Puniceicoccus vermicola: one gene and its partner. The protein of the gene in region 1 interacts with the protein of each later gene in a pairwise test. Links are inferred from orthologs where the notes say so. Each region holds a gene or a part of one and is shown in the gene's direction. Other genes may lie near its edges.

Region 1 (14,365 bases):
GCTCCGTTACTGCCTTTTTGAGATTGTCCGTAGATTGACCCATATCGAGATAACAAGGGATACCATTGTCAGAATTCCATAAAATGCAAGGTCGCCCTGAGAGCATCTTCGGGGGATCAGAACGGAACTTCTGCGGGGTTCTCGCCCCGATCGAATCGGCTTTTGAAATCGGCGGCTTCGATTACTTCGACATGGCCATCCGCGAAAAGGTAGGGTGCGGAACCTTTCGTACGGTCGGCTGATCGTTTCCCACTGCGGTGCCGATCCGGTTCGATGTCGTTTAGGGCTGCATACCAGTTTGTCCATTCCCCGCCATGGATGTGATCATTGGTCAGGCTCGGTGGGCGATCTTCGCTGAGTATAAAAAGGAGGAGCGTTCTAGAGGGTTCGGGAATCCAATGTTGTACATGGTATTGAGGGTCGTCGAAGACGAGATCGTTCAGGACATAGCTGGTCGCTCCACGGTCGAGAACTTGCTTTTGTCGTTCGGGAGGGTCGACCGGACAGACGCGGATCTCATCAATTTTGTTGGTGAAATACTGATTGAGAGCAAAGATCCAGCTTCGGTCTCGGCGGAAAGGGCCAGTCGAATGGGTCGAGGGCGGATAGATGCCCTTGTTGTCATTTGCGTATAGTTTTAGCGCCAGGCCGATCTGTCTTTGATTGGACGAACATTCGGCAAGGAGAGCGTGGGAGCGAACGCTACCTACTGCGGGAATGAGGATTGCCGCGAGGGTCGCCAGCACCGCGAGAACAAGAAGCATCTCGACGAGAGTAAATCCCGCCGAGATGCACTTGAGGTCAGATACCTCCTCCGAACCTCTCGATCTAACCAAATATCTCAAACGGAGGCTTTCTGTGGAGAGCGTCGCCGACGGCAGGCAACCGCCCCGACGGCAGCTACGACCATCGCTATCGCAGTCGTCTGCGCCGGCTCGGGAACGACTTGGAGGCTGAAGGTTTGCTCAGCGGAAACAATGCCATCGGTCACATGCTCCCCTGTCCATTTGAAGGTAACGTCAAAGTTTCCGAGGTCCGTGAATCCCCAGTTGAGGTGGAAATGATCTCCGGGAAGGAAGGTTACGCTATTGTTGTCGAAGGTAGATCCGCTGTTGAAGCTCGAGAAGGCAATATCCGCCACCGAGGTGTTGGCCAGGTTCATCGTGTAGAGCGAAATGTTTTCACCGGAAGGGGTGCTCCATCCGGTCAGGGTTAGCGTGATGGACCCAATCCAATCACTGGGGCTGAGCTCTTCGGCTCCGAATCCTAGGTTGGGTTGGTAGCCCGCGGTGCCAGCCGTGTAGATTTCAGTTCCGTCGGCGACGCCAATCCCGCTGGATAGACCCGAGGGAGAGGTCCGGACAGAAGAGACCTGCGCAATCAATTCGGAGGGCGCATATTCTTCTTCGGTGGCGAGAGGTGATCCGTCCACCATTGCGCCGCTCCCGACGTGCCAGTGTGGTTCGAGTTCTCCGTCTTCGTATGCGATCCCGATGTCGGCGTGACCGGCGGTATAAACCAATTGTGCCGAGGCCGCTCCGGCCGAGATGAGGAGAATGGAGGCGCTCGTGATGAGTGTACTTGCGTGAATCTTCATGATTCACGGTTTTGACTTAATGAAAGTTTCTTGCAATATAAAAATGAAAGTAACTTTCATTAAGTGGGTTGACAACCAGAGTTGCCGCCGGGATGGAGGCATAGCTTCAAAGGCGATCACTGGATCGCGAAAGCATGCAGCCCGCGTCGTCCGAATGACTAAAGTCAATCGGGAACGATTCTCGCGTTCTCGCATGACTTCAGTCGTGCGACTGCTGCGGTAGAAATCTGGCGAAAGGTTCAGAAGCTACTCCGCGGCGAGGTAACGTCCTCGTTGGGCTCGAGTCTGTAGGCCGCGTCGTCCGAATGACTAAAGTCAGTCGGGAACGATTCTCCCCCGTTCTAGCATGACTTTAGTCGTGCGATCCCTTCAACAGTCCGCCGATCAGAATCCTTCGGGGTTCGAGACGTAGGTGCCCCGGCATTCCTTGAGGTATTGCAATGCCCGGACTTGACCGGTCATTTCCAGCTCATCCTTGTAGACGGGATCGTGCCAGCCTTCGATGTCGATGGTGCTCGTGTATCCACCGCGTCGCAACTCGCTGATAATGTCAGTCCAGTTGCTGTCGCCGAAACCGGGGTGACGGTGTTCAATAACGGGTTGAGGGCCGAAAATTCCGGTCTCGCGGAGGACGTCTCCATGGATGGTTGCGTCTTTCCCGTGGATGTGGAAGATTTTTGGAAGGTATTTTTTAAGTTGGGGTAGAGGGTCGATGAGCTGGGTCATCTGGTGGCAGGGTTCCCACTCGAGGCCGATGTTCTTTGCCTCGAGTTCGTTGAACATCATGTCCCATGCCTTGGGGTTGAAGGCGATGTTCCAATCGCCGCTTTGCCAACTGCCTCCCATCGGGCAGTTCTCAAAGGCAATCCGGACGCCCTTGTCGGCAGCGCGTTGGGCTAAGGGGCCAAAGACTTCTTTGTAGCGTGATAGAGAATCCGGAACCGGGACATCGCGGACGCGCCCGGCAAATCCGCAGACGAGGTCCGTGCCGAACTCGTAGGCATGATCAATGCAGGCTTCCCATCCCTTGCGAGTGGCTTCCGCCTCGTCGTCGCTCTCCAAAGGATTTCCAAAAATGCCGAGGGAGGAGATGATGGCATCGTGGCCGTCGAGGACTTGAGAGACTTCAGTTGATAGGCGGTGCAAATCGACGTCGCCCAGTGTTTGCCAGAAATTGATCTGGAAGGACTCGAATCCGTGAGGGAGGATTTTGGCAATATAGTCGGGAGTCTGGTTTCCCTTGCCGGCGAGGGTGCCAATGCGGATGTCGTGTGAAGAAAGCATGGTCAGGAATGGATTTGGATCGTTTTATCGTTTTCGGCAGAAAGATGGCAGGCATCGAGAACGGATTGGATCTCGGCCCCGCGGGCGAAGTCGGGTTGGTCTTGGACCCCGGTTTGGATCGATTTGATGAAGCGTTCGAAATTGGTTGGGGTTTTTCCGCAGTCCAACGTTTCCCACTCCATTGCCGTGCGTCCAAGGATGCGGTTGATTTTGAGCTCGGTGCTGGAGGCATTGAGGTCGATCTCGATCGATGCCTTGTCGCCGTAGAGGTCGAGGCGGAGCGAGTTCTTGTGAGGGTAGGCCCAGCGAGTCGTGTGAATCGTTCCAAGGGCTCCGTTGGTGAACTCAGTTGTAATGACCGCGGAGTCGTTGGCGTCGAGTTTGTATTCGCCGATCTGATTCCCCTCAGCCTTGTCGAAGCATTTGAGCCGACAATGAACGGATGCGAGCGAGCCCAGAGGCATGGAGGCAAAATCCAGGATATGAATTCCGATGTCATTGATGACCCCGGCGCTGCCATGAGATTTCGAGAGCCGCCAGAGCCACGTTGGGGAGGTCGGCCAATGGCCCCAGTAGTCATGGACCAGCCAGCTCTGATGGTAGTAGGCGTGTACGTGCCGGATCGTCCCGAGGGCGCCTTGGGCGACGAGTTCAGTGGCTTTTTGAATGGCAGAGCTGTTGCGGTAGCTGAAGTTTACCATATTGATGACTCCCGCTTTTTGGGCGGCATCGCGCATCTCCAGGGCGTCGGCATGATTGAGAGCCAGGGGCTTTTCGCAGAGGATGTGTTTGCCCGCCGCGATGACTTTGAGGGCCAAGGGATGATGAAAGGGGTCGGGAGTGACGATCGTTACGGCATCAAGGTCCGACTGCGCTAGCATCTCATCGGCATCGGTGTAGACTTCGGGAATACCATGTTTCGCAGCGAAATCGTTCACCCGCTTGGAGTCGATGTCGCAGGCCGCGACAATTTTGCAACCGTCGATGGAGTTGAAAGCGTTGGCGTGGGCGAGGGCCATGCCTCCGGTTCCGAGTATTCCGAGTTTGATCATAGTTGGAAAAAGAAATGATTTAGGTGGAGAACCGCGGGGCGTTCAATTGGTACGGTTTCAATACGGAGCGGAATCTTCGAGTCGGAGGTTTTTGCCGGGCGTTGAGAATCCGTTTGGGCGCATTTTCGATTTAGGGGGTCGCTGGTTCATGGAGAGTCGGAATAACCGTAGTGCGTTTCTTCTTCAGGGTTTTTCCGCTCATCAGGACCTCCAGCATGGCAAACATCTTGTCGACGACCTCGGCTGGATCAAACTCAACACGAATGAGGCTGTCCTGCCAATATTCGAGAGCGAGGGATCCACGGTTGGCATGGGTGGCGATCTGGAGATCTTTTCCGATCACCAGCCCGGCCTTTTTCAGCGCGAGACAGGCACCTCGGGCGAGAACGTCATCGGTGACAATTAGACCGTCTGGAAGACCTTCGTTTTCTTCCAGGAGGTGGCTCATGAGTTCGATTCCCATGTCTTCGTGTCGATCAAATGGGGGATCGTTCTCGTCGTCGGGGCAGCCGATCCACGAGTCGACCAGTTTGAGGGAATATTTGGTGGCAGCTTGACGGACAACGGGGGTATGGCTACGAAGGATTCCGAGGAGGCCGATGGTCTTGCAACCCTTCTTCGCAAGGGCCCCTGCGGCGAGGTCGATCATCGTCTTCATGTCCATAATCACCGCTGGAGAGCCTTGGAAATTGAAAAGGGCCACGGTTTGGATCTCTTGTTCCCTGATCCATTTTCGGTGGGCCGGATCTTTCAAATCGCAGAGGAGGAGTCCGTCGAGTTTACCCTGCTTGAGGGACTCGCTTAGATCCTGATTCACGATCGTCTCAGCTGAGGTTTGGTCTTCGCCGGGCTGAAGCAGGAAAAACGTGAATCGTTCGTTTTGGTCGCGGGCACGTTTTTCGCAATGCTGGAGTAGGAGGAGGCAAAAGGCGGAGCTTCCGAACTGAAATAGATTCTGACCAAAGACCAATCCCACTCGTTTCTGGTTCAAATACTGCGAAACGTAAATGCCACTGCCTTGGCGCCGGTGAATCACTCCTTGGGTCTCCAGTTTCGCCAAAGCGCGGTCAAGAGTCGTCAGGGTGATCTCGTATTTTTTAGCGAGGTCCTGGGCGGTGGGGAGTTTTGTCCCCGGACCGAGGCGATGGGCCGTGAGGGTAAGGTCGGAGATGACATGCGCCTGCTTGTTTCGCGGAGATGGGCTGGGTTGGGTCATATAAGAGTACAGCAGTTTTTTATGGGCGGACCGCAGGGCTCGCGTTGAGGATCAGTATGGTAAGGTATTTAGGAGTTACTAGGTTTTTGTCTCGGGTCCATCCAGAAAATGTTTCCGTGAGCCGAGCTGGGGAACAGGGTGCATGGAGGCATTTTGCTGTTCCGTGGCTGAGAAACATGATGCCGTCTTTTCGATAAAAGCAATGAGTTCCCTACAGATTGCCGGTATGGAGCATTTTGATCGGGTGTTGTCGGAAGTCGATTTTTCCTCCTAGATTCACGTCTTGGAATCGACTTTGCAAAGAGTGCGCGACGAGTTTCCGGTTACTTCGTGTCCGGAAGATGTTTGTACGTTGCTTGAAAATGAGTCGGAATCGGGGCGAGTAGCGTTCGCTTTTTCCGGAGGGCCGGATTCCCTCTTTCTCCTGATCTGGCTCAGAGCACACTTTCCAAATCTGGCGAGCCGCTCATTGGCTTTGCATTTCAACCACCAGACACGGCCCGAAGAGAATGCGCGGGAAGCGGAAATCGCCCGGGAGTTTGCGGGAAGGTTGGGCTATCGTTTTTGCCTCGGGCATAGGGATGATAGGCTCGGGTCGTCGGAGGAGAGTCTTCGGCGAGCACGTTTTCTCTTTTTTCAACGGGAGATGAAGACTGCGGAAATCTCGGCTCTCCTTCTGGGTCATCAGGCGGACGATGTGGCCGAGACGATGCTGGCCCGACTTGCGAGGGGCTCGGGACCGGAGGGATTGGCGGCGCCACGGCCCATCAGTCTCCACGGTGGCGACTGGAAACATTCTCGGGTCCGTCCGCTGCTCCATTTTTCTGGCGATGCCATCCGATCTTTTCTACAGGAGGAGGGATTGGCCGCTGCTGAGGATCCTTCCAATCGATCGGATGCCTACCTGCGCAACCGGATTCGCTCCCAGGTAATACCGGCTTGGAAGGAAGCATCTGATCGGGATCTGCTGGGAGGGATCGAGCGGTCGCGGCGGCAATTTGCCGAGGTGGCCCAGTTTCTTGAGGAATCCGCTCGTCAGTTGGTTCCAGATGGCTGGGGATCGGATCGTATCGAGGCGAAGGCCTTGAAAGGACAATGTGCGGCCCCGGTTCGCTTTGCCATTCAACGCTGGCTCTACGCGCATGGAGGAGAGTTGGTCCCAGAGGCGGTCGATGCCGTCGTGCGAGCCTGTTTACACGGGGAGAATGGGCGCTGGAGCGTCGGAGTAGGGAAGTGGATTACCCTCGATTCAGAGGGCCTTCTTTGGGAGTCGGAATCGGAGCTCGTTGAATGGGATCCGTTGGAATGGTTGGCGGGGAAGACTCTATGTCTGCCGGATGGGAGTCGGTTGCAGCGGAAAACATTGGCCTCTGACCGGAAGCTTTATGAGCGCATCCGCAGCGGGGCGGTAGATCCCTGCCGGCACGTTTATCTTCAAGGTCCGATGGATCCTGACGCTCCGTTGATAGTGCGGCTGTGGCGGGCGGGTGATCGTTTTCGTCCCTTGGGATCTCCGGGAAGTCGTAAGTTGCAGGACTGGTTCACCGACCGAAAAATCTCCTCCGAACGGAGGAGGCAATTGCCGGTAATTGCGCACCAAGACCAGATTCTATGGGTTCCAGGCTTGCCACCGGCGCATAACTATCGGCTGACTTCTCCAGAAGAGAACCTTCTGAGTTTGACTTACGAACCGAGCTAACGAAATTTACTAGCTTGCGGCTAAAAAGGTCGCAACCACCGCTAATGAAAGAAGATAAAGATAGGAAGACGCCGCAGCGCCCGCCCCAACCCGATCGTTTCCAGCCGAAGGTCTTGATGATCTGGCTCGGAATCATCGCGGCCATATTTGCACTCTACGCTCTCAGTGACTCGCAGCGCGCCTCGATGGAGAAGCTCAGCGTTCCTGAGGTGATCCAAGCGGTCGAAGCGAACCAAATTGTCAGTGGGACGATTAAAAACGATCCGACGGGTGGCAGTGAATGGTACATCATCAGTGGGGAGATTGCTCCCGACGGGGATACTGCGAAGCAGGTGGAAGCCGACGCGAGCTTGAAGCCCGAGCGCTTTGAGGCCCGGGGACGGCTCACGGAAGACGATTACACGAAAATCCGTGCCGCTTTTCGTGAGGAGCCAGCCAGCACCTTTCTCACGGATCTGATTCTCAATATCGTTCCGTTTCTCCTCATCATCGGACTCCTTTATTTCCTCTTCATCCGCCAATTGCGCAATGCAGGGCGGGGAGCTATGAGCTTCGGCAAGAGCAAAGCGAAGATGCTTACCCGGGACCGCGAGAAAGTGGTTTTTCGGGACGTGGCGGGTTGCGATGAAGCCAAGGAAGAAGTCAGCGAGATTGTTGACTTCCTTAAGGATCCCAAGCGTTTCCAGCGCATCGGGGGTAAGATCCCGAAAGGCGTGCTCATGGTGGGCCCTCCGGGGACGGGGAAAACCCTTCTCGCCAAGGCCGTTGCTGGCGAGGCGGATGTTCCGTTTTTTACGATTTCCGGTTCAGACTTTGTGGAGATGTTCGTCGGAGTCGGGGCCGCTCGTGTCCGCGACATGTTCGAGCAAGCCCGCAAGAATTCTCCCTGCATCATCTTCATTGACGAAATCGACGCGGTCGGTCGCCAGCGGGGTGCAGGTCTTGGTGGTGGAAACGACGAGCGCGAGCAGACGCTGAATTCGCTCCTCGTCGAGATGGATGGTTTTGATGGTCACGAAGGCATCATTGTCATCGCCGCCACCAATCGTCCGGACGTCCTCGACCGCGCCCTCTTGCGCCCAGGCCGTTTCGACCGTCAGGTGATGATCGATCCTCCCGATCTGAACGGACGCGAAGAGATTCTTCAGGTCCATGCCCGGAAGATTAAGCTTTCGAAGGACATCGATTTGCACGTTATCGCTCGGGCAACTCCTGGATTTGCTGGGGCCGATCTGGCTAATCTTCTGAATGAAGGGGCGCTGATTGCCGCCCGCCGTTCCAAGAAGGAAGTGGAAATGAGCGACCTCGATGAGGCCCGCGAGAAGATCTCTTTCGGTCGGGAACGTCGTCGTCTTATGGATGACGAAGATAAGAAGATCACTGCTTACCACGAAGCGGGTCACGCCATTGTCCAAGCCGTCATCGACGACGGACACCTGCCCATTCACAAAGTGACCATCATCCCACGTGGCCAGAGCCTTGGGAGCACGATGTTTTCGCCGAAGAAGGATATTCTTAACCAAGCGAAAAAGCGTGCCCTGAACCAGATCTGCTGCGCGATGGGCGGCCGTATCGCCGAGGACATGGTTCTCGATGAAATCACCAGCGGAGCCTCCGGTGACATCAAGATGGCGACCAAGATGGCTCGCCGTATGGTTTGCGATTGGGGAATGAGTGAATTGGGGCCGATTGCCTTCGGTGACAATCAGGATCACATCTTCCTCGGGAAGGAAATCTCCCGCGATCAAAATTACAGTGAGGCCACCGCTCAGGCGATAGATAAGGCCATTCACGATATTGTCATCAAGCAGTATAAGCGCTGTCAGGAGATTCTCGAAGAGCACCTCGAGCACCTGCATACTTTGGCGGCGGCTCTCTTGGAGCACGAGACCGTCGAAGGCAAGCATGTGCATGAAATCATCGATACCGGTTCCATCCAGTCGGACGTCGTCCAGATCGAGCCTGTTCGTTTTCGGGGCAGCAAGGCCGAAAGCGATGAAGGTAAGGAAAAGAAGTCGGATGAAAAAAGCGAGGACATGGGCGGAGGACGTGAGCCCTCCGGTGCCCCCGCTTGATGAGCGGATCCGCTTTTTCGGTTTCAATTCTTTGAGATACGGCTCGTGAGCACGAGTGATAACACGCGCCGGATGCCGGCGGAGTGGGAACCTCACGCCGGGACGTGGATCTTTTGGCCGACTCGTCCGGAGCAGTACCTCTACGGTTCGGCTTCGGATTTTTCCACCGTTCGCGATGCTTTCCAGAAACTGGTCGATGTGCTTTGTTCCTTCGAGCCAGTCAAGGTAGGGGCGGATGCGTCGGTGCGTCAGGAGGCGGAGTCGATTCTCGGCCGTCGGGCGACGGTTCATGAGTTCCCCCTCGACGATGCTTGGGCCCGCGATGCGGCTCCCACCTTTATTTTCGAGAACAATGATCTCGCCGCTCTTTGCTGGCGCTTTACCGGATGGGGTGGGAGGTTCGGTCCCATTGAGGCCGATGCAAAAGCCAGCAGTCGCATTGCGGAGGGCATGGGTCTCCTGATCATCCGTTCAAAGTTGGCTTTGGAGGGAGGCGGTATTCATTCGAATGGGCAGGGCACCATTCTCACTACGACTCCGGTTCTCGAAGACCCCGGTCGCAATCCGGGAGTCCCTTCCAACGAATTGCAGGAACAGCTGGCCACAACTTTAGGGGCATCCCATATCGTGAGTCTTCCGCGTGCCTACGCTGGGGACGATACCGGCGGTCATATTGATGTCATCGCTGCTTTTGCACCCAGTGGAGCGGTGTTGATCAATGATTGCACGGATAGCTCCGACCCCAACGTGGAAGGATCTCGGGAAAATATTCGGACGCTGAAGGCGGCCGGGTTGGAGGTGATTTCGGTTCCTCAGCCGGAGGCTCGCTATGCCGGTGGTGATCGGCTGGCCTACAGTTACTTGAATTTCTATCTCTGCAATGGCGGAGTCATCGCTCCGATTTTTGGGGACAAGAAAGACGACTATTTTTGCGGACTCTTGGAAGAACACTTTCCGGATCGGGAAGTGGTTCCCATCGACGCCCGGCCCTTTTATCTCGGAGGCGGGGGGATTCACTGCGTGACCCAGCAAATTCCTCGAGCTTAGCTAAAACTTCCAAGCGAGGAGGCGGCTTTGTTTCTGTCCCTGCTCCATGGGGACGACCTTCACCTCTGCGGCTTTTGCTTGTTCAAGTTGTGACCGAAGGTAGGGCAAGTTTGCGCTTTTGGAGACCAGTGAAGTGAACCATCCGACCTGCCCGGCGAACTTCTGGCTCTCGGCGATCATTCGTTTCAGGAAGCCCACCTCGCCACCAACACACCAAAGTTCCCGGGGCTGCCCGCCAAAATTGAGGTTGGATGATTTTGGCGGAATTTTCGTTCGTTTCAGGTTTCTGGTTTTGCGTTGGTTCTGGCTGCGGGCTTCGTCCGGGGAGGGGTGGAAGGGTGGGTTGCACATTGTCGCAGCGAAGGAATCACTCGGTTTCAGAATTCCGGTGAAAATGGCGCCCTCATTCTTCTGTCGAACGATTCGGATGTTTTTTTGCAGGCAAGGATTGGCTTCGACGATGGCCCGCGCCGAGCGGAACGCCCTGAGCTCAACCTCTGTCCCCACGAAGTTCCATCCGTAGCTGCGGTTGCCAAGAATCGGATAGATGCAATTCGCGCCCGTGCCGATGTCGAAGATCCGTTTGCGCGAGTCCGCCGAACGGTCGACCCCGATCAAGTCTGCCAAATGATGAATGTAGTCCGCGCGTCCCGGAATCGGTGGGCAGAGATAACCTTGAGGGATGGCCCAATGGTGAACTTGGTACTGGTGAGAAAGGAGAGCGCGATTGAGACAGAGAACCGCCTCCGGATCGCTGAAATCGATCGTGCGGTCTCCTTTCGGATTCGGGCGCAGGAAGCCGGCTAACTCTGGACAAGCGTCGCAGAGGGCGTCGAAGTCGTACCGACCTTGGTGTGGATTCCTCGGATGCATGGAGAGGGAGGCTGAAAGGCAATCGAGCCAATGGCGAGCGGCGACTTCTTGTAGGGGTGCAGCTTCAGCTGCCCCCATCGCGTCTGCTTCGGAACGGCACCCGGAAAAACCTTCCGTAACCCCAAGACCGCGCAGCTAAAGCTGAGCGGCTACTTTTTGTGAACGCAGCTATGTCGTGACCTCTATTTCAAATCTCAGATGTCTCACCAGATCAGGGCGATCCATGCGCCTGACGCTGCCCCTCAGTCCTCGCCGGATCGGGAAAGGCGGTTTGCTGAAGCTGCACGGATGGAAGGAGAGCGGTTGACGGGTAAACTGGGACCGGCTGCTTAAGCTGCCGACGCTGCCCCTCAGTCCCCAGTTTCCCAGAAATACCCTTCTCTAAAACACTTCAGTACTCCGCCGGAATTCCACCGATTCTGATCCGCCAATCTTCCAGATTTCGGTCAGTCTCCGGCCAGAAAGCCTCTTTGGACTATTCAAGCTTCTTCAGGTAAACAGTCCCCATTCTAATACTCTGCTGCATATTGCGATGATGGCTGGGATCTCGCGGCAAATGGAGTGATTCTACGATTCTGCTGCCATCCTGGAATGAAGACTGATGAGTAAACTATCCGAAGAAGTTCTGACCGCCGTTGAAAAGACCATTCCGATGGGAGTGGCCACTGCCGATGTTCAAGGGAGACCGAATCTGGTCTACGTCTCCCTGATCAAAGCCATCGACAGCGACACCTTGGTCGTTGGAGATTGCGCCTTCTCGAAAACCAAGGCCAATCTGGCCGAAAATCCGGTCATGAGCGCCCTCGTCATGAATCCAGACACCAAGCGAGCCTTTCAGATCAAATGCCGAGCGGAAGAGGTGACGGAAGGCGAACGGTTCGAATCGGTCGCAGCTTGGGCACAGTCCCTCTGGCCGAATGTGCCGCTGCGGGCCGCTTATTACCTTCACGTGGAAGAAGTTTTCGCAGGGGCCGAGAGAATCGCCTAAGAGGCGAGGGCATTCGCAATAGGGTAGCGCGGGTTGGCCCAACCCGCACCCAAGCTTGGATTCAAGAAACCGATCCTTGAAGAACCGGGGGATGAGCCATGGGCCATGGCTCGCTACCGGATACTGGCTACTGATTCTTAAAGCAATCGTCGCCTTTCTCGCAAACGCCGTCGTCCCCGGATCCACAACTCCCACCGCTTCCGCAACCCGCGCAGGCTGAGCAGGCGTCCCGGAGGACTTGTGAGCGGATGAAGGTGGCAATGTCGGTTTCTTCGAGATTGTAGGCGTAGATGCGGTCGGCTTCGATTTGAACCAGTTCGCCGGTGAAATCGACCTGCATCGAGACGGTGCGCATCTCAAAAATATCGATGAGGCTGGGGGCTTCGACTGGCTCGATCTGCCGCAGGGATCCATCCTCCTCAATGACCTTGATCCCCGTATGCACTGTTTTTACGGAAATGAGGTTCCCTTCCGGATCGAACTGGACGGAATTTTGGTCGGCGTTCATCCCGATCATTTCCGGGTCGTAGGCGGCAATGACTCCAATCGGAGTTAAAAGGTTGGCTGGTTCGGCCGGCTCCAGCGAACGGAGGGACCCGTTTTCATAGAGGGCAAAGCCCGTGCGGGCGGATATCTCCCCGACAGGCGATTGGAGGACAATCTTTTCGCCCGGCCAAAGGGTAAGACTTTTGAGGGCTCCGGAAGGGTAGAAGTGAAGAGCGATGATCTTTGCCGAGAACTGGCCGACCGGAAGATCGAAATCGAAAACCTCGGCGAGCTCGCCTTCATTTTGTTCTGACCAGTAGCCGTCGATCTTTCCATTGAGAGGAAATACCCGATTCACGGCCCCATCCTCATAGAATGTAACCAGCTCCGCGTGAAAGACGCCGAGGGGCGTTTGCAACGGCGTCGAATCGTCGAGGGCCGCGCTCTTGATTTGACCATTTTCGAAGAAGCTCAACGAGCTCCGATACTTCTTTTGACGCTCACCCAGAACGGGCGGGCGGTATTGCGGAACCAGAGTCCCGGCGGAGGTGGTGACTTCGTTCCGGGTATCGACAATGCACGACTTCAAAGATCCGCTCTTGTAGGTCATGAAATTGGTGATCCCCCGCAACTCCCCATATTGGCATTCCATTGTTTTCATGATGCTCCGAAATGCTGCATAGATCGGGCCTGAGAGGTCTCGAAGGAAGAAATGGCGAGAAGGTATAACCGGAGGTAATGGAGTCGATTACGAAAAGATTTGGTTGCAGCGGGGAAGAGGATGCGAGCAACGGTCTATTTCGGCGCTTGCGGGTGATTTCCGTTTGGGCCGGGTACGGGCAGGACCGCTGTTCTACCGACAGAGAACTTGGCCAGTTTGGCGACGATCGAAAATTTCTTATCAATTCCCCTTGCTAATCGGTTGGGGCTCTCCTTATCTTCCCGAGCTTCGTTGAATGACGAAGGCTGACAAGCTTGCCTAGGTGGTGGAATTGGCAGACACGCTGGATTTAGGATCCAGTGCCGCAAGGCGTGAGGGTTCAAGTCCCTCCCTGGGCACCACAAGCCTTTCGTTTGACGAGATCCGTTCAGTTCGAGGGTTCTTGCTAATGCTTTTCCATTTGCACGATTTGCACGACAAAAGTCATGCGAGAACGGGAGACCAAAGTAGCGAGAGCTTCCAGCTCTCGATTTGGATCTTCGCTGGACAAGTCCAGCTCTCGAATCGCGATATGTTGGAAACTGGACCGACTGCCGAATCCTTGTGCCAGGCGGGCCGCTCCTACGTGTGAGAGAGCTGGAAGCTCTCACTACTTTGGATTTTGCTGTGGCAGTACTTTTTCGGATGGGGTGCCAGGGCACTTGACGGTCCGTGGTCGGGGAGAATCCTTCCAAGGAACGGCTGCTTCAGCTGCCGATTTCGGCGTTACGGGGGCCGCTCCTACGTGTGAGAGAGCTGGAAGCTCTCACTACTTTGGATTTTGCTGTGGCAGTACTTTTCGGATGGGGTGCCAGGGCACTTGACGGTCCGTGGTCGGGGAGAATCCTTCCAAGGAACGGCTGCTTCAGCTGCCGATTTCGGCGTTACGGGGGCCGCTCCTACGTGTGAGAGAGCTGGAAGCTCTCACTACTTTGGATTTTGCTGTGGCAGTACTTTTTCGGATGGGGTGCCAGGGCACTTGACGGTCCGTGGTCGGGGAGAATCCTTCCAAGGAACGGCTGCTTCAGCTGCCGATTTCGGCGTTACGGGGGCCGCTCCTACGGGTGAGAGAGCTGGAAGCTCTCACTACTTTGGTATTTTGCTGTGGCAGGACTTTTTCGAATGCGGTGTCAGGGCACATAATGGTCCATGGTCGGGGCGAATCCTCCAAGGACCGGCAGCTTTAGCTGCCGCGCTGCCTCTCCGCTCGTTGGTTGGCCCCGCGCGTTCAATTCGCATGACCATAGGTTTCATTCCTCCTTTTTCTGTTTCTCCAGATAAATCGGAAGCTGCTGGTTAAACTGTTTGATCTCTTCGAAACTTAAGTGGGAAATCATGTGAAACTGAG
Region 2 (14,402 bases), on another replicon or contig:
CGATTTTTCTTAGGTAATAGTCTTCCGCCCTTCCCCTTGGGATGCGTTGAGAGAGCTGGAAGCTCTCACTACTTTGGTTTCTTCGGTAGAAGCTATTCTTCCGCTTGTCTCACGGCTTGAAACAGAGCTCTCAATCGGGAGGCATCCTTGTTGCCCGGCGATGACTCGACCCCGCTGCTCACGTCGATTTGAGCCGCTTCGCTGGATCTCAGAACCTCTCCGACGTTCTCAGGGGTGATCCCACCGGCGATCGAGAACCGTTGTTCAGGATGACGGTTTTGGAGTTTTGCAAAGGATTCGCCTTCGACCCGGTGCCCCGTTCCGCCCATTCGATCCTTGGAGAAACCGTCGATCAGAATTACCTTCGCGAGGCCGACCCAGTCCTCATTGAAGTCGAGAAGATTGGCCAGTCGGGGCACCAGCCACAGTCGAGAGGCACCAAACCGTGTGGAGACAGAAACGGGATCAAAATCTCCAGAAGGATCAAAGTGAATCTGCACCCAATCAAAACCTCGGGCAAATGCGGCTTCAATAGCCTCCAGATCCGGTTCTACGGCGACCCAGACCCGTTTTCCTTTCGGAATTTCAGCCAATAAAGCCTCCTCCGTTCCCGGGGCGACATATCGGGGCGAGGCAGGATGCGCAATCACTCCTCCGAAGTCCGCGCCTAGCGACATCGCTTCCCGGGCATCCTCTGGCCGACGGAGCCCGCAAACCTTTACCGATACGTCCATCTACGAATTCAAATGAGTCGCAACGACATCCACCAATGCTTCCAAGCTGGCTTCTGGAGCCTCGGCTTGGAGAGGAATCCCAGCTCCCGCCAATGCTTCGGAGGTCATAGGACCGATGCTAAACGCTTTCGGGAACCGAGCCCCTTTTTCCAGCTGCAACGTGGAGGCTTGCTCAGCAAAGGCCTCGACTGTGCTCGCACTGGTGAAAAGAATCGCATCCGCGCCGTTCGTCCGGAAATCCACGGCTTCGGCGGCTCCCGCCAAATCTGCCAATTTGGTTTCATACACTTCGGCAATGTCTACGATCGCGTGGCCTTCCTCCTCCAGCGTTCTGGAGAGGGTATCCCGATTGCGGTTGCCAGCGACAATGAGCACCCGCGCACTATCGAGACTTTTCGTTTCCAGAAGCGCGACAGCGAGACTCTCTGCATTCGATTCCTCCGGCAAGAGATCGACCCTCAGTCGATGTTTGCGCACCGCATCTGCAGTGGCTTTGCCCACACAGGCAATGCGGGCAAACCCGATGGCCCGAAGATCCTCACACTTGGCGACCAGATCGGCAAAAAAGTGGCGAACCCCGTTTGCGCTGGTGAAAATGATCCAATCGTAGACCCCCGGCTGTTCCAGAACCTCTTCGAGTACTTTCCGGTTCTTGGTCGGGACCACCTCAATTAGAGGCAGCTCGACCACTTCGGCCCCGCGACTCTCAAGGAGCGAGGCCAAACCGCCCGATTGAGTGCGGGCGCGGGTGACACAAATACGTTTATTCGCCAAATCCAATGACATCCCCACAACGTAGCCCATCGGCCGAACCTCTTGCCAGTCCAAATCGAGGTGGGCGGACGGTTCGGCGCTCGTCTTTGACAAGATGTTATACTGAATTTAGTCAGCGATTCGTGCCCACCTTAAATTTCAGAGAGGATTCGATCTTTCTGCTCTTCGAAGTCATCCGCGTTAATCAACCCAGATTCCCGCATCGCCTCCAGCTTCCGGATCCGTTCTTCGATCGATCCAATCTGCCGGCGCGACCGTCCCGTATAAATGGCTTCGGAAATATCCGCCATCCCTTCCTGAGTTTCATGAGCTAAGTAGTTGAAGGTATCCTTGCCCACTGGAGCCAGTTCACCCGACGTGTACCGGGCCACTTTTCCCATAAAGGCAAAATTGCAGAGAACCAGGCCCACAAAGGAAACCGGTAAGCCAACGAAGACACACCAGAACCGTTCGGGAGCCCCAACCCCGCTATGCCCAAACCCGGGACCCAAGCTGTGGCTTCCAATATCACCCACTTTTGAAAAGAAGCTCACCATCCCAACCACCGTGAAGGCGATACCGACAAGAAGAATGAGGGGACCGAGAATCCGAAGAAAGGTCCTCTGACGGCTATGATGGGAATTGATCCGGTTCATGGGTGGGCGCTTTGGATGCAAATCTTAGGGAATAACCAAAATCGTAGCAGCAGTTTTCGCAATCGGGCAAGCGAAGAGAGCCTCAAAGTTTGACGGCCTTCTCTTTAAACGGCTTACTTTTGCTGAGACATTTTTACCGATAGGAATACCCTTGGACGCCGGGATTCAGCGATCACTGACCATTGGACGGGTCAACGATAGGAGTTACACCGTGAGGACCAATTCAGCGGGCAGCCCCTCTCCCGTCCAATCCTGAGAGCTCTTACGATCCTAGGAATCGGATTGATCGATCCAATCGACGAACTCTTCGGCGAAAAAGTCTTGGAGGTCGGCTTCCTCCAACGTCGGAACTTGAATTTCACGACGCTCGTGAGCCTCGTGGAAAGCATGGAAAATGGTTCCGTCGTAGTATCCGGCAAATGCAGTGTGGCATCCTCCGCCGAGCGCTCGCAAAAAGGCTCGCTCACAAACCACTGCTTTTTTGGTTTTCTCACAGCCCAACACCGAGAATTTCTCCAGATCTTCGACGCGCGTCTGGAGCGCGATAGCGGCCTGCCCGACAGCCGGAATCATTTCGCTGACTTCCAGACGACGAAAAACCAATCCCTCGGGCGGGCGAATGCCCAGACGGTGAAGCCCTGCTGAAGCGAGCACTGTCGCCTCCGCCTCCCCTTCCTTGATCTTTTGGAGACGTGTCTCCACGTTCCCCCGAATCTCGGAGAACTCAGCCTTCGGGAACAATCGCTGCAATTGAGCCCTTCGTCTCGGACTACTCGTCGCAATCCGATTCGGCTCCGTCACTCCCTCGCGGAGGATCAAAATATCCCGGGGATCTTCCCGCGGAAGAAAGGCCGCAAGCCCTAATCCCTCCGGCATCTCTGTCGGGAGGTCTTTGGCGCTGTGAACCGCTAGGTCCGCCTCTCCGGAGAGGACTGCATCCTCAATTTCCTTCGTGAACAGTCCCTTGCCCCCCTCCTTTTCGAGAGACCAAGTCGTTTGGCGATCACCGGTCGTAGTGAGCCAAAGCAGACCCGTCACCCAGGACGGATCGTATTCGATCGCGGCACGTTCCGCGAGCAATGCCTGGGCACGAGCGAGACGACTGCGCCGACTGGCGAAGATGACCGTCTCTGCGCTCATGCCCAAGAAAGCCGCGACCCTACAGGCCGAACGGGGTTACCCGTTGTAGCTAGCCTGTGAACCCTTGAGGTTGCGCTTAGCAACCCAAGGCATCAAGCTGCGAAGGTGCTGACCGGTCGTTTCGATCGGGTGCTTCTCGCCGTCCTCCAGCATCTTGTTGTAGTTCGGGAGGCCTTCTTCGTACTCTTTCACCCACTCACGGGTAAACTGTCCGCTTTGAATTTCTTCGAGGATCTTGGCCATCGACTTCTTGGTCTCTTCCGTGATGACACGAGGTCCACGGGTGATGTCCCCGTACTTCGCGGTTTCCGAGATCGAGAAACGCATTCCGGCGATACCGGACTCAACCATCAGGTCGACGATGAGCTTCAACTCGTGGAGACATTCGAAATAAGCCATTTCCGGCTGATAACCGGCTTCGACCAAAGTTTCGAATCCAGCCTGAACGAGAGCACTGGCACCGCCACAGAGGACAGCTTGCTCACCGAAGAGGTCGGTTTCGGTTTCTTCCTTGAAAGAGGTTTGGATGACGCCGGCACGAGTGCCGCCTACGCCGTCGGCCCAAGCGAGAGCCACATCCTTGGCCTTGCCGGAAGCGTCCTGGTGAACCGCGATCAATGCGGGAACGCCCTTCCCTTCGACAAACTGCGCACGGACGATGTGACCTGGACCCTTTGGAGCAACCATGATCACGTCAACGTCGGACTGGACGTCGATCAGGCCGTAGTGGATCGCCAGACCGTGGGAGAAGACGATCGTCTTGCCAGCGGTCAGGTTTGGAGCCACATCGTTTTCAAAAACCTTCTTCTGAACCATGTCCGGAACACCGAGCATGATGACGTCAGCCTTTTGAACCGCTTCTGCGGTGTCGAATACCTTGAAGCCTTGCTTTTCTGCGACTTCGCGCGACTTACTGGTGGGGTACAGGCCGATGATGACCTCGTAACCACTGTCTTTCAGGTTTTGCGCGTGTGCGTGTCCCTGGGACCCGTAACCAATTACGGCGAGGGTCTTATCTTTCAGGATCTCGCGATCCGCATCCTTCTCGGTATAGACTGTAGCTGACATAGTATTTATTTTGAAAGGTTGAGAGTTGTTTGAGCTAGGAGTTTAGGAGTTGGCGCCACGCTCGAGGGCGACGACTCCGGTACGGGCCATTTTCTGAACGCCGAATGGATCGACGAGATCGAGGAACGCTTTAATTTTACTGTCATTCCCGGTGATTTCGAGAACGACCGACTCAGCGCTGACATCGATCACCTTGGCACGGAAAATGTCGCAAATTTGCATGATTTCCGGACGAGTCTTGGAATCGGCCGAGACTTTCAGGAGAATCAGTTCGCGGGCGACGGCAGCGCCTTCGGTGAAGTGCTCTACTTCGACGACATTGACCAGCTTGTTGAGCTGCTTGAGAGCTTGGTCCAGAGCCTGATCGTCCCCGAGAATGGTTGCGGTGATCCGGGAAAGCCCTTCCAAATGCACCGGACCGACATTCAAAGTCTCGATATTAAAGCCGCGGCCGCTGAACATTCCAGCAACCCGGGCGAGGACCCCGAATTTGTTCTCCACGAGAACTGAGATTGTGTGCTTTTGGTCGGATGACATGGGAATGGTGAAAAACCGCGAAGAATGAATCGCTTAAAAAAGGGTGTCAAGGCGGTATCCGTTCGGCCAGAGGGCTACGAACTTCACCTCAAACAGAGAATCGCCGCAATGCGGCCGAACTTAGAATGCGTAGCGTAGAGAGGCACCCAGAAAGATCGTGTCTGTATCGACCTTGGTGTCCGAGTTTTTCAGGTCGGCCGTATCGTTGAAGCGATAGTTTGCCGAGAGATCGAGGTAGAAACTGGCAAACAGTTCGAAATCAAATCCCATGCGGAGGGCGTAGAAAGGCTTATCCTGCCAATCGCCATCTTCATTGATCCAGCCGATCCCAGCGGCTACATAAATTCCTTCACCGAAAAGGATATAAGCCTCCGGAGCCCAAGCCGATTCACCGAAACGGTCAGGCAGAAATTCTACATCGGCCTCAAATCCGACCAGATTCTTCCAATATTGGTAAGAAATGAGGTAGGAGAACCCGTTGTCATCGACATCGTCGACATCAATATCGGAAAGAGACACCCAGTAATTGGCCCCCACCCCGAGGCGATGCGTACCGTAGTTTTGGGTGATCACCGCTTGCTGCGCTTGCAGAGAAGCAGAGGCAGCGAAAATTCCGAGGAGAAAAACTGAAGGGAAAAGGTGGAAACGTTTCATTTCATGGAGATAGCAGAAGTTTTTGCCAAAAACCAAGTGGAATCTTCACAAAGTCGGTTCTCGGGTATAGCCCGAAGTGCGGCGACTTAACAGGACAACTGAAGCCATTCTGCGAGAAAGCCATGAACAAGATGAAGGAAGCGCGGTACTTCTAAGTCCGCAGAAGCGTACCACAGGCTGCCGGCCTGTGCCCTAAATCGAGAGCTAGACGGGTCCTGCGAAGCGAACGAACGAAGCTTGGAAACTCTCGCTACCTTCCTCGCATTCCCGTTCTCGCATGACTTGAGTCGGGCGATTCTCCCCACTGCCAACGACGAGAAAACGCCCGAACCCAACAGTGACACCGCACCGCGTCGGCAATCGATAGCTCTCCCCAGGAACCCCAAACGACTAAAGTCGATCGGGAACGCCCTTCCCTGTCCGTGCACAAGCTCATTTGTGCGATTCTCCCGCAATTCGTTGACAGGAGTCCGAACCCCCTTCTCCTTCGGGTCATTGTGAGAGTTGAGTTCCCCGACGGCCGTGAAGCCGAAATTAATTTCTGGAAGTATATCTGGATCCCCATCGTCCTCTTGATCGGCTTGGTCCTCGCCACGAGCTTCCATCAGGTCGATGCCGACGAAGAAGGAGTCCTTTTGCGTTTCGGCAAGCAGGTAAAGACCGTGGGACCCGGCCTCCAGTTCCACCTGCCTTACCCGATCGACAAAATGGTCAAGGTCAAGACTCGGCGGGTCGATGTCCAAGAGTTCGGCTATCGTAGCGGACCTGGGGGGCGAATCACCGAGTCGGGCTACGACGATGAATCCTCCATGCTGACGGGTGACCTCAACATCGTCCTCGCCGGTTGGGATGTACAGTTCAGCCGAGAAAACCCCGAGCAGTTCCTCTTTAACGTCAAAGACCCCATCGCGACGCTCCGGGACATTTCGCAGTCAGTGATGCGAGAGATCATGGGCGACCGCGCCAGTATTCCCATCCTCACCATTGGGCGGGCCGAGATTCAGGAGCGGGTGAGAAAATTGATTCAAGCTCAAGCCGACCAGTTCAAGATGGGGCTGCGAATCAACGAGGTGAATCTGATCTTCGTCAGTCCTCCCGCCCAAGTCCAAGCCGCTTTCAACGATTTGAATAAAGCCGAGCAGGATGCCGTGCGGTTCTATGAAGAAGCCTCCCGTGAATACCAGGAGAACGTCCCACGGGCGCAAGGGCAGGCCGAGCGTATCGTCCTCGAATCCGAAGGGTTTCTCGAGAGCCGGGTCAACCGGGCCGAGGGGGACGCGGACCGCTTTCTCGAAATGCTGCGCGCTTACGAAGAGTCACCGGAAGTGACCCGCCAGCGCCTCTACCTCGAAACTTTGGAAAAACGACTGCCCGAGGTCGGCGAAGTCTGGATTGTCGATGAGGACATGAAAGGGGTTCTACCCCTGCTCAATTTAAATGAAGGAGGACTGAAACAATGACCGCCGCCCGCAAACGAAATCCCGCCGTCCTCTGGATCCTCGGACTCATCGCCGCCATCGTATTGGTCGCCGCAGCCTGGACCAGCCTCTACACCATCAGTGAATGGGAACAAGCCGTGATCACCGAATTTGGTGAAGTCGTGGGCGATCCGGTTACCCAAGCTGGCCTTCACGTCAAAAGGCCGTGGCAGCAGGTGCGCCGTTTCGATTCACGTCTCCAGCGTTGGGACGGACGCCAAACCACGACCATCACCCGCGACCGCAAAACGGTAAACGTCGACGTCACCGCCCGCTGGCGCATCGACGATGCGAAACAATTTCTCGAAGCGGTCAATTCCATCAACCAAGCAGACACTCGCCTCAACGGAATCATCGCCGGGGCCGTGAAGGATGAAATTGCCAAATACGATCTCTACGAGGTGATCCGGAGCAGCAACGGCATCCTCGACATCAAAACCGAGGAGCTCTCCATCAAGCTCGATTCGGGCGATCTCGAAGAAATCTCCGTAGAAGAGGTCGCCACTCTCGGAAGCGATCTCCCCGAGTTGCACCAGTCCACCGATGGGGCCTATCTTGCCGGACGCCCGATTGTCCTCCAAGGCATCCTCCAGGAAGCTCGCAAAAGACTCGCTCAAATCGGTCTCGGAATCGCGCTCGAGGACATTCTCATCAAACAGCTGAACTACACGCAGGAAATCGAGTCGAACGTCTACGCCCAGATGAACGCTGAATTGCAGAAAATCTCAGCTGGCTTCCGTTCGAACGGAAAAAAGCGCGCCGAGCAACGCCTCGGGGAGATGGAACGCGAATTGGCCCGGATCAGCAGTGAGGCAGAGCAGAGGGCGCAAGTCATTCGTGGACAGGCCGAAGCCAAGGCCATTCGGATCTACGCGGAAGCTTACAATCAGGATCCGGGGTTCTATCGCTTCCTGCGAACCCTCCAAGCCTACGACAAAGGCCTCGGGGGAAATAGCCGTATCCTGATCGGCTCTGGGAGTCCGTTTTTCGACCTGTTGAATAGCATCGATTCCACCGATTCCGCAGCCGAGGGAAATCCCTAATTTACTTGAAACAGAGCGAATTCGGGTCTACGTTTCAAATATGACCCCGGTTAAAGAGGCCCCGTCCCTCGACCTCACTTTCTCTCATATCACGGATGGACTCCGAATCCTTCTCGTTGAAGACAATTCCGACCAGCACTACCTGGTCGAGCGATTTTTGCGTGGCTCATATGCCAGCCTATTCTGGGCTAAATCTTCCGAAGAAGCTTTGGAGATGATTGAACAGGAAGAGTTCGACCTATTTGTGCTCGATGTCATGCTTCCGAAAATGGATGGCTGGGAACTTTTCTCCGAAATACGGAAGATCCCCGGGCATCTGCGTACTCCTGTTCTTTTCCTGACCTGCGTCGTCCCCCCTTCCGAGGAAAACCTCGCTTCTGATGATCATGGATACTGCCGAACACTGGCAAAGCCCTCCTCAAAGGAAGGATTCCGCAATGCGATCATCAATCTCCTCCGCGGCTGACGATCCAGGATCGTAATGCCGAGGAACCAGGAGAGTTCACCGAGCTCACGACCGCTCCAAAATCGGGTCTCGACCTCTTTCTTTTTCGGTTTTCTCTCCACCCCACTTCTTTTCTTCCTCGGCTGCACCCAGGATGAATCTCTCGAAGGTCCGCCCGATCGTCCCGCTGAAATCCTGTTTGTCGGCGACCCATTTGCCTATGTTTTAGAGCAAAACTGGGAGAAGATTGAAGACTCCTTCGGGGATCCGGTTAACCTGAAGATTGAACGCTATTCAAACACCCGACGCTCAATCATTCGAAACGCTCAGGATTCCGAGTCGTTCTACAATTTAGTATCCTTTGATATTCTCTGGCTTCCGCATCTGGCCCAGAACCATATCCTCGATCCGATATCTGAAAAAGATTTGGAGGAGATCGGGATCGATCCGAAAACCTTTTACCCTCAAACAATCGAGAGTAGCCGTTATGAGGGAGAGCTCCTGGGGATCCCGATTCAACCCCATTTCGAGCTGATGTTTTACCGAAAAGATTGGTTAGAGGCCGAAGGACTGGCTCCCCCGAGGAGCTTTGAAGAATTGCTGGAGCAGGCCCGATTGTTCCACTCTCCGGAGGATAATCGTTTTGGCATATGCTGGAATGGTCTTCGCGGTCAGGCCTTCGGGCAGACCATAGCCCACCTCTACGCTTCTTTTGGCAGCTCTATCGTCAATGATGAGGGTGAGCCGCAGATAGACACTGAAACTGGGGAAAAAGTACTCGTTTTCCTCCAAGAACTCCTTGCAGTGTCTCCTCCCGACGTTCTGACCATGGCTTGGGATCAACGAATCGAACGGTTTCAAAACGGACAATCCGCATTCACCTACGGTTGGGGAGCCCGGGCGATGACCCTCGAGCACGATCCAGCTTCCCAAGTCGCAGGACGTGTCGGCTACTCCATTCCTCCGGGAGAGAATGGTTTCTCCGAGAAGGTCCCTCTGGGCCAATGGAACCTAGGCCTTCCGGCGAACTTAACTCCTGATGAACGCCAACGTTCGCTTCGACTTCTTAAAGTGCTCCTTTCCTCCGATGTCTACGAGATGTTCGCAGATTCCGGTCTTGAAAATCTCTACCGAAAACCTCCCGCAGGAGTTGCTCAGTCCTCAGAATATCTCCGCACGAGCCGGGAAATTTTTGCCAATGACCGAACTTCCGAGGAAGCTCGCCCTCGCCTGGAAAATTGGACACAGCTCGCAGACATTTTAGGAACCACTTTTCACGACGCCCTACTCGGGCGAATGACGAATGAAGAAGCGCTGAGGCTCGCCCAAGCCCGTGCCGATGAGGCCATGGGCCTTCCACTGGAACCCGTCCTATGAGACTACCAAACCGGGTCGTTCTACGCCTATTACTGGCGTTCTTTTCAGTTCTCTCTCTAGCCGCGATCCTCCTCGTCATCCAGACGCGCTCCATCGTTCGCACCGAGATCTTGAATCGGGCCATCGCCTACCATCAGGAGATCGTGAATGTTGAATCCGCCCACCTTTCCGCCCGCACCCAGCAAGCCGCCCTACAAGCTCTCCGTTTATCTCATCGTGGCGAACTGCGCGACTATCTCAAGGACCTGAAATCTCCCGACAAGGTGGATCGTGCACAAAGGCGGATGCAGAGTTTCCTCGAACGAAATCCGGAATTCTCCTCCGCCGCCATTATCGGTCTCGATTTCCGCATCCGCATGATCATGAGCCAAGGATCGGAGGCCCCTTATCGAGAAGAGGTCAGCAGTGACTTGTTCGAGAAAGGCCTCGATCCTCTCAACGCCATGGCTAAAATCCCGGTTTTTGTCGAATCCAGCACCGCCTTGGGATCGAGTCAGGAGTCAGTCCTCCGACTCACTGCACCGATCTTCGATGAGAACGACCTCACAATCGGTATCCTCGCCTTGGACCTGGATCTCGACGACATCCTGAGAACCCTGAATCCAGACACAAAGGAGGCTCATTTCTTCGTCATCGACGAGGAGGCAGACATCCTACTCGAGCATCTTCCGGAAACCGAGGGCAGGAAAAGTCGCACTGCAGTCGAGATTCTTTCCTCCGCCGAATTGCGCGAACTTTCCCGATCCCGTCAGGGCAATATGATCACCTCCCGAAATGGAGGATACCTCGTTTCCCATTCCCGCCTGGATCCCCACCTCGCTACCGGGGTCGATGCCACCCTCGTCCAGGTCATTCCCCTGGATTCCATTTTCCGGCCGATTCACCTCCTCCTCGGAGCCATCTCGGTTACGGTCATCGCCATCCTCGGATTTGCCATGTGCATCGTTGCAGTATTAGCCTACCGCATCATCCGGCCCATCGGACGCCTGTCTCACGAGATGATCGCTTACAACCCAGGCGAAATTCCAACGCTCCGAAAACGAGACGTAACGCGTAAGGACGAGATCGGCCGCCTCTTCAGCTCTTTCGAATTCATGGCTCAGGAACTCAACGAGAGCTTCAACCAAATTCAGGAACAGATGACGGCTCTCCAGGAGAAAAATGAAGAGCTCAAAAAGAAGACCCGCGAGGCAGAAGAATTGGCACGGGCCAAGAGCGATTTTCTCGCCGTCATGAGTCACGAAATCCGCACTCCGATCAACGCGATTGTCGGATTTTCTCAACTACTCGAGGAAGATGCCGATCCGGATGAACGTGACCACTGCACGAAGAGGATCATGGAGAATAGCGAGAGACTCCTCTTCTTGGTGGAGAACATCCTCGATTTCACCCGGATTCAAGGAGGCCGGGTGAAGATCGCCGAAGAAGAGTTCAACCCCGCCCTCGAACTCGAAGCCCTTTCCGATAATTTCCGCACCCGCATCGATTCCAACAAAGTCTCGATCACCCTCGAAATGGGTCTTGAACTCGATCAACTGGTGATAGGAGATTCCGACCGGATTCGACAGATCCTCTCCAATCTCATGGAGAATGCCCTCAAGTTTACCTTAGTCGGAGAAATTCGGATTCGCGGAGAGCTGTTCCCTCTCGGGGGCGGAGATCATCGACTTGAGGTCCAGGTCGCCGACACCGGTCTCGGGATTCCTCCCGAAAACCTGAAATCTATTTTCCTCCCCTTTGAGCAAGTCGATCATGGCCTCCGCAGGAAGTTTGAGGGCTCCGGATTGGGGCTTGCGATCTGCAAGCGGCTTGCAGAACTCATGGGCGGATCTCTCGAGGTAGAGAGCACGGTCGGGAAAGGTAGCACCTTTACCTTGAGCCTGCCTCTCCGGGAATCTTCCGAACCGTCAGTCCTCCCTGCCGAACTGCAAAATCGGTTTTCCATTCAGAATAAGATCCCTTCCCTGCCGATCGATTTCCTGATCGTTGAAGATGATTCGAACAACGCCGAGGTGCTGCAGAAATTTCTCAAAAAAGCCGGAGCAAAGTCCGTAAACATTGCCCATGACCGACGCGAGGCAGAGGAAAAACTGCGCATGAAATCGTATGGGATGATCCTCATGGATTTACACCTCGGGGAAGAGAGCGGGCTCGATATTATCCGTTCTGTCCGGGCCGACACATTTTCCTCTCAGAACAGGAATGACGTTCCGATCGTAGCCATCACCGCCTACGCTCTGGACGAAATCCGCGATAGTTGCCTCACCGAAAAGGTCAACGCCTTCATCACCAAGCCGTTTTCGACAACCGAACTCTCGGAAACCCTAGTCACTCTCGCGAAATCTTCCCCCTCGACCTGACGCCAACGAAAGGTTCTCCCAGGTCCAGTTTTTGGGATTTGCAGCCGCGACTCGATCTGCCCTAAGTTCATCTCTTTTCGATGATTGTTCGCTGGGGCTGTTTTCTTCTCTTGGTATCGCTGTTTCTCGCCGCGATTGCCTTTGGCTCCGTCACCATCCCGCTCCACGACGTTTTCCTCTTCCTCACCGGGCGACTGGGTCCAGATACCGCAGAGGGCTACATTCTCCAAAATATCCGCCTCCCTCGTGCTCTGACCGCTTCCGTCGCTGGGGCGGGGTTGGCCTTTGCCGGTCTGCAGATGCAGACCGTCTTTCGCAACCCTCTCGCGGATCCCTACATTCTCGGAGTAAACTCCGGGGCCAGCCTCGGTGTTGCCATCGTCATGCTCGTCGCCGCACCGGTTGGACCTGGCCTTCTGGGCACCCTGGCCGGAGGCGGAGCCTTCTCTACGGTCATCGCTGCCTCCATCGGATCCGGAGCCGTTCTCGCCCTCATTCTGGCCCTCACCTCACGAATTGGGGTCATGACCCTCCTCATCATCGGCCTAATGCTGGCCTACCTGATCAACGCCATCGTCAGCATCCTTATCTATTTTGCCATGCCCGAACGGCTTCAGGCCTTCATCTCATGGAGCTTTGGTCAGTTTGGAACCGTTTCCTGGAACCAGTTTTGGGTCTTTCTCACCGCAGCCGGTCTCGCCGTCATCTTCGGATCCCTACAGTTCAAATCGATGGACGTCCTTCTTCTCGGTGAGGAGCAGGCTACGGCTCTCGGAGAAAATACCCGACGCACTCGGATCCGCATTCTTTCGAGCGCCGCCATAATTGCTGGAGCCGTGACCGCTTTCTGCGGTCCAATCGGATTCCTCGGAGTGGCCGTTCCCCACCTCGCCCGAGGTCTCCTGCGCACCCAATCCCATCGCAAGCTCATCCCCGTCACCTTGACCCTCGGAGCTTCCCTCGCGCTCCTCTCCGATCTCATCGCCAGGCTTCCGGGAACCTCGACGACGCTACCGGTCAATGCCATCACCGCCCTCATCGGTGCCCCCGTCATCATTTGGGTCCTCCTCAAAAGTCGCACCACAAGATCCCTGTCGTGAGTAATTTGACTTCAGATCTCATCCTCCAAACCCAAAACCTCGCGTTTGGGCACGACCTCGGTACCAAGCATGAGCGCAAACTCGGGGGCCCCCTCAATCTCACCCTCTCCCGTGGAGAACTCGTTTGCCTCCTCGGTCCAAATGGAGCCGGAAAGAGCACCCTCCTCCGATCTCTTTGCGGATTTCTCCCGCCGATCAGCGGTTCCGTGTCGATCGCTGGACGTGACCTCTCTGATTATTCTCCCCGAGAACTCGCCCGTGTTCGCGGCGTTCTCCCGACTCGCGAATCTTCCCCCGAAGGCATGACGGCGGGGGAGTTGGTCTCCCTCGGGCGCCATCCGCATTCGAACTGGGCCGGCAAGCTGACACCGAATGACCAGGCTGCGATTGATTCCGCTTTTCGTGACACGGCCAGCCAACAATTTCGCGATCGGCCCATTGGTGAATTGAGTGACGGAGAACGGCAACGTGTTTCGATCGCCCGCCTTCTTGCCCAAGAACCCGCTCTGGCCTTCCTCGACGAACCTGCAGCCTTCCTCGACCTTCCTTCACGGATCGAAATACTTGGAAAACTCGCCGCAATCGCCCGGACCAGAAAGATCGCCATCCTCCTGACCACTCACGATCTCGAGAGCGCCCTCCGCCACGCCGATCGGATTTGGCTCCTCAGCGCCGATGGGAAATGGACCGGCGGCGCGCCCGAAGATTTGGTTCTCGAAGGTGCCTTCGCTAAAACCTTCCCCTCCCCTGCTCTCGAGTTCGACATTTCCCAAGGAAATTTTCGTCCCAAGACGCGTTCCGGCCCTCCGGTCCACCTAGCCGGCCCCGATCCCCACCGACTCTGGACCGAACGGGCTCTCGAACGCTACGGCTGGACGGCGACCACAACTTCCGGCCCCACAATCCAGATTGAGGTCACGACCGACTCACAGCCGACTCAGTGGAGGCTTTCGCCCCCCGATCGCCCCACTCAGACTCTATATTCCATCGAAGATTGCTTACAGACCCTGGGCTTCGCCCCCACCGAAGGAACCTGAAGACACTTCGGTCGAGAATG

What was found.
Region 2: the proteins of ftsH (region 1) and hflC interact in binary tests that used the Escherichia coli proteins (3 or more experiments, as listed by UniProt). The link is inferred for Puniceicoccus vermicola from one-to-one orthologs.

What each region holds. Positions count from the first base shown.
Region 1 is NZ_JACHVA010000127.1:26,231-40,595, reverse strand. What follows is about bases 6,446-9,407. They hold ftsH (ATP-dependent zinc metalloprotease FtsH), read left to right. Parts: upstream 6,446-6,892; coding sequence 6,893-8,923; downstream 8,924-9,407. Other genes in these bases: H5P30_RS16970 (agmatine deiminase family protein), read left to right, coding at 8,969-9,407; tilS (tRNA lysidine(34) synthetase TilS), read left to right, coding at 6,446-6,848. Also shown: H5P30_RS17010 (Fur family transcriptional regulator), read right to left, coding at 1-43; H5P30_RS17005 (type II secretion system protein), read right to left, coding at 117-836; H5P30_RS17000 (choice-of-anchor M domain-containing protein), read right to left, coding at 842-1,597; H5P30_RS16995 (sugar phosphate isomerase/epimerase family protein), read right to left, coding at 1,982-2,881; H5P30_RS16990 (Gfo/Idh/MocA family protein), read right to left, coding at 2,884-3,933; H5P30_RS16985 (GntR family transcriptional regulator), read right to left, coding at 4,064-5,149; more of tilS, read left to right, coding at 5,454-6,445; more of H5P30_RS16970, read left to right, coding at 9,408-9,970; 23S rRNA (adenine(1618)-N(6))-methyltransferase RlmF, read right to left, coding at 9,971-10,843; H5P30_RS16960 (pyridoxamine 5'-phosphate oxidase family protein), read left to right, coding at 11,445-11,831; H5P30_RS16955 (hypothetical protein), read right to left, coding at 11,959-12,978; H5P30_RS16945 (polysaccharide biosynthesis/export family protein), read right to left, coding at 14,268-14,365. UniProt on the Escherichia coli protein: Acts as a processive, ATP-dependent zinc metallopeptidase for both cytoplasmic and membrane proteins. Plays a role in the quality control of integral membrane proteins.
Region 2 is NZ_JACHVA010000086.1:3,199-17,600, reverse strand. Bases 6,032-9,030 are described here. They hold hflC (protease modulator HflC), read left to right. Parts: upstream 6,032-6,998; coding sequence 6,999-8,063; downstream 8,064-9,030. Other genes in these bases: H5P30_RS11085 (extracellular solute-binding protein), read left to right, coding at 8,545-9,030; H5P30_RS11090 (response regulator), read left to right, coding at 8,104-8,529; hflK (FtsH protease activity modulator HflK), read left to right, coding at 6,032-7,002. Outside these bases: H5P30_RS11135 (phosphoribosylanthranilate isomerase), read right to left, coding at 93-734; H5P30_RS11130 (uroporphyrinogen-III synthase), read right to left, coding at 735-1,601; H5P30_RS11125 (SHOCT domain-containing protein), read right to left, coding at 1,640-2,143; hemC (hydroxymethylbilane synthase), read right to left, coding at 2,414-3,283; ilvC (ketol-acid reductoisomerase), read right to left, coding at 3,320-4,351; ilvN (acetolactate synthase small subunit), read right to left, coding at 4,394-4,888; H5P30_RS11105 (hypothetical protein), read right to left, coding at 5,009-5,542; more of hflK, read left to right, coding at 5,965-6,031; more of H5P30_RS11085, read left to right, coding at 9,031-9,885; H5P30_RS11080 (ATP-binding protein), read left to right, coding at 9,882-12,245; H5P30_RS11075 (FecCD family ABC transporter permease), read left to right, coding at 12,326-13,345; H5P30_RS11070 (ATP-binding cassette domain-containing protein), read left to right, coding at 13,342-14,382.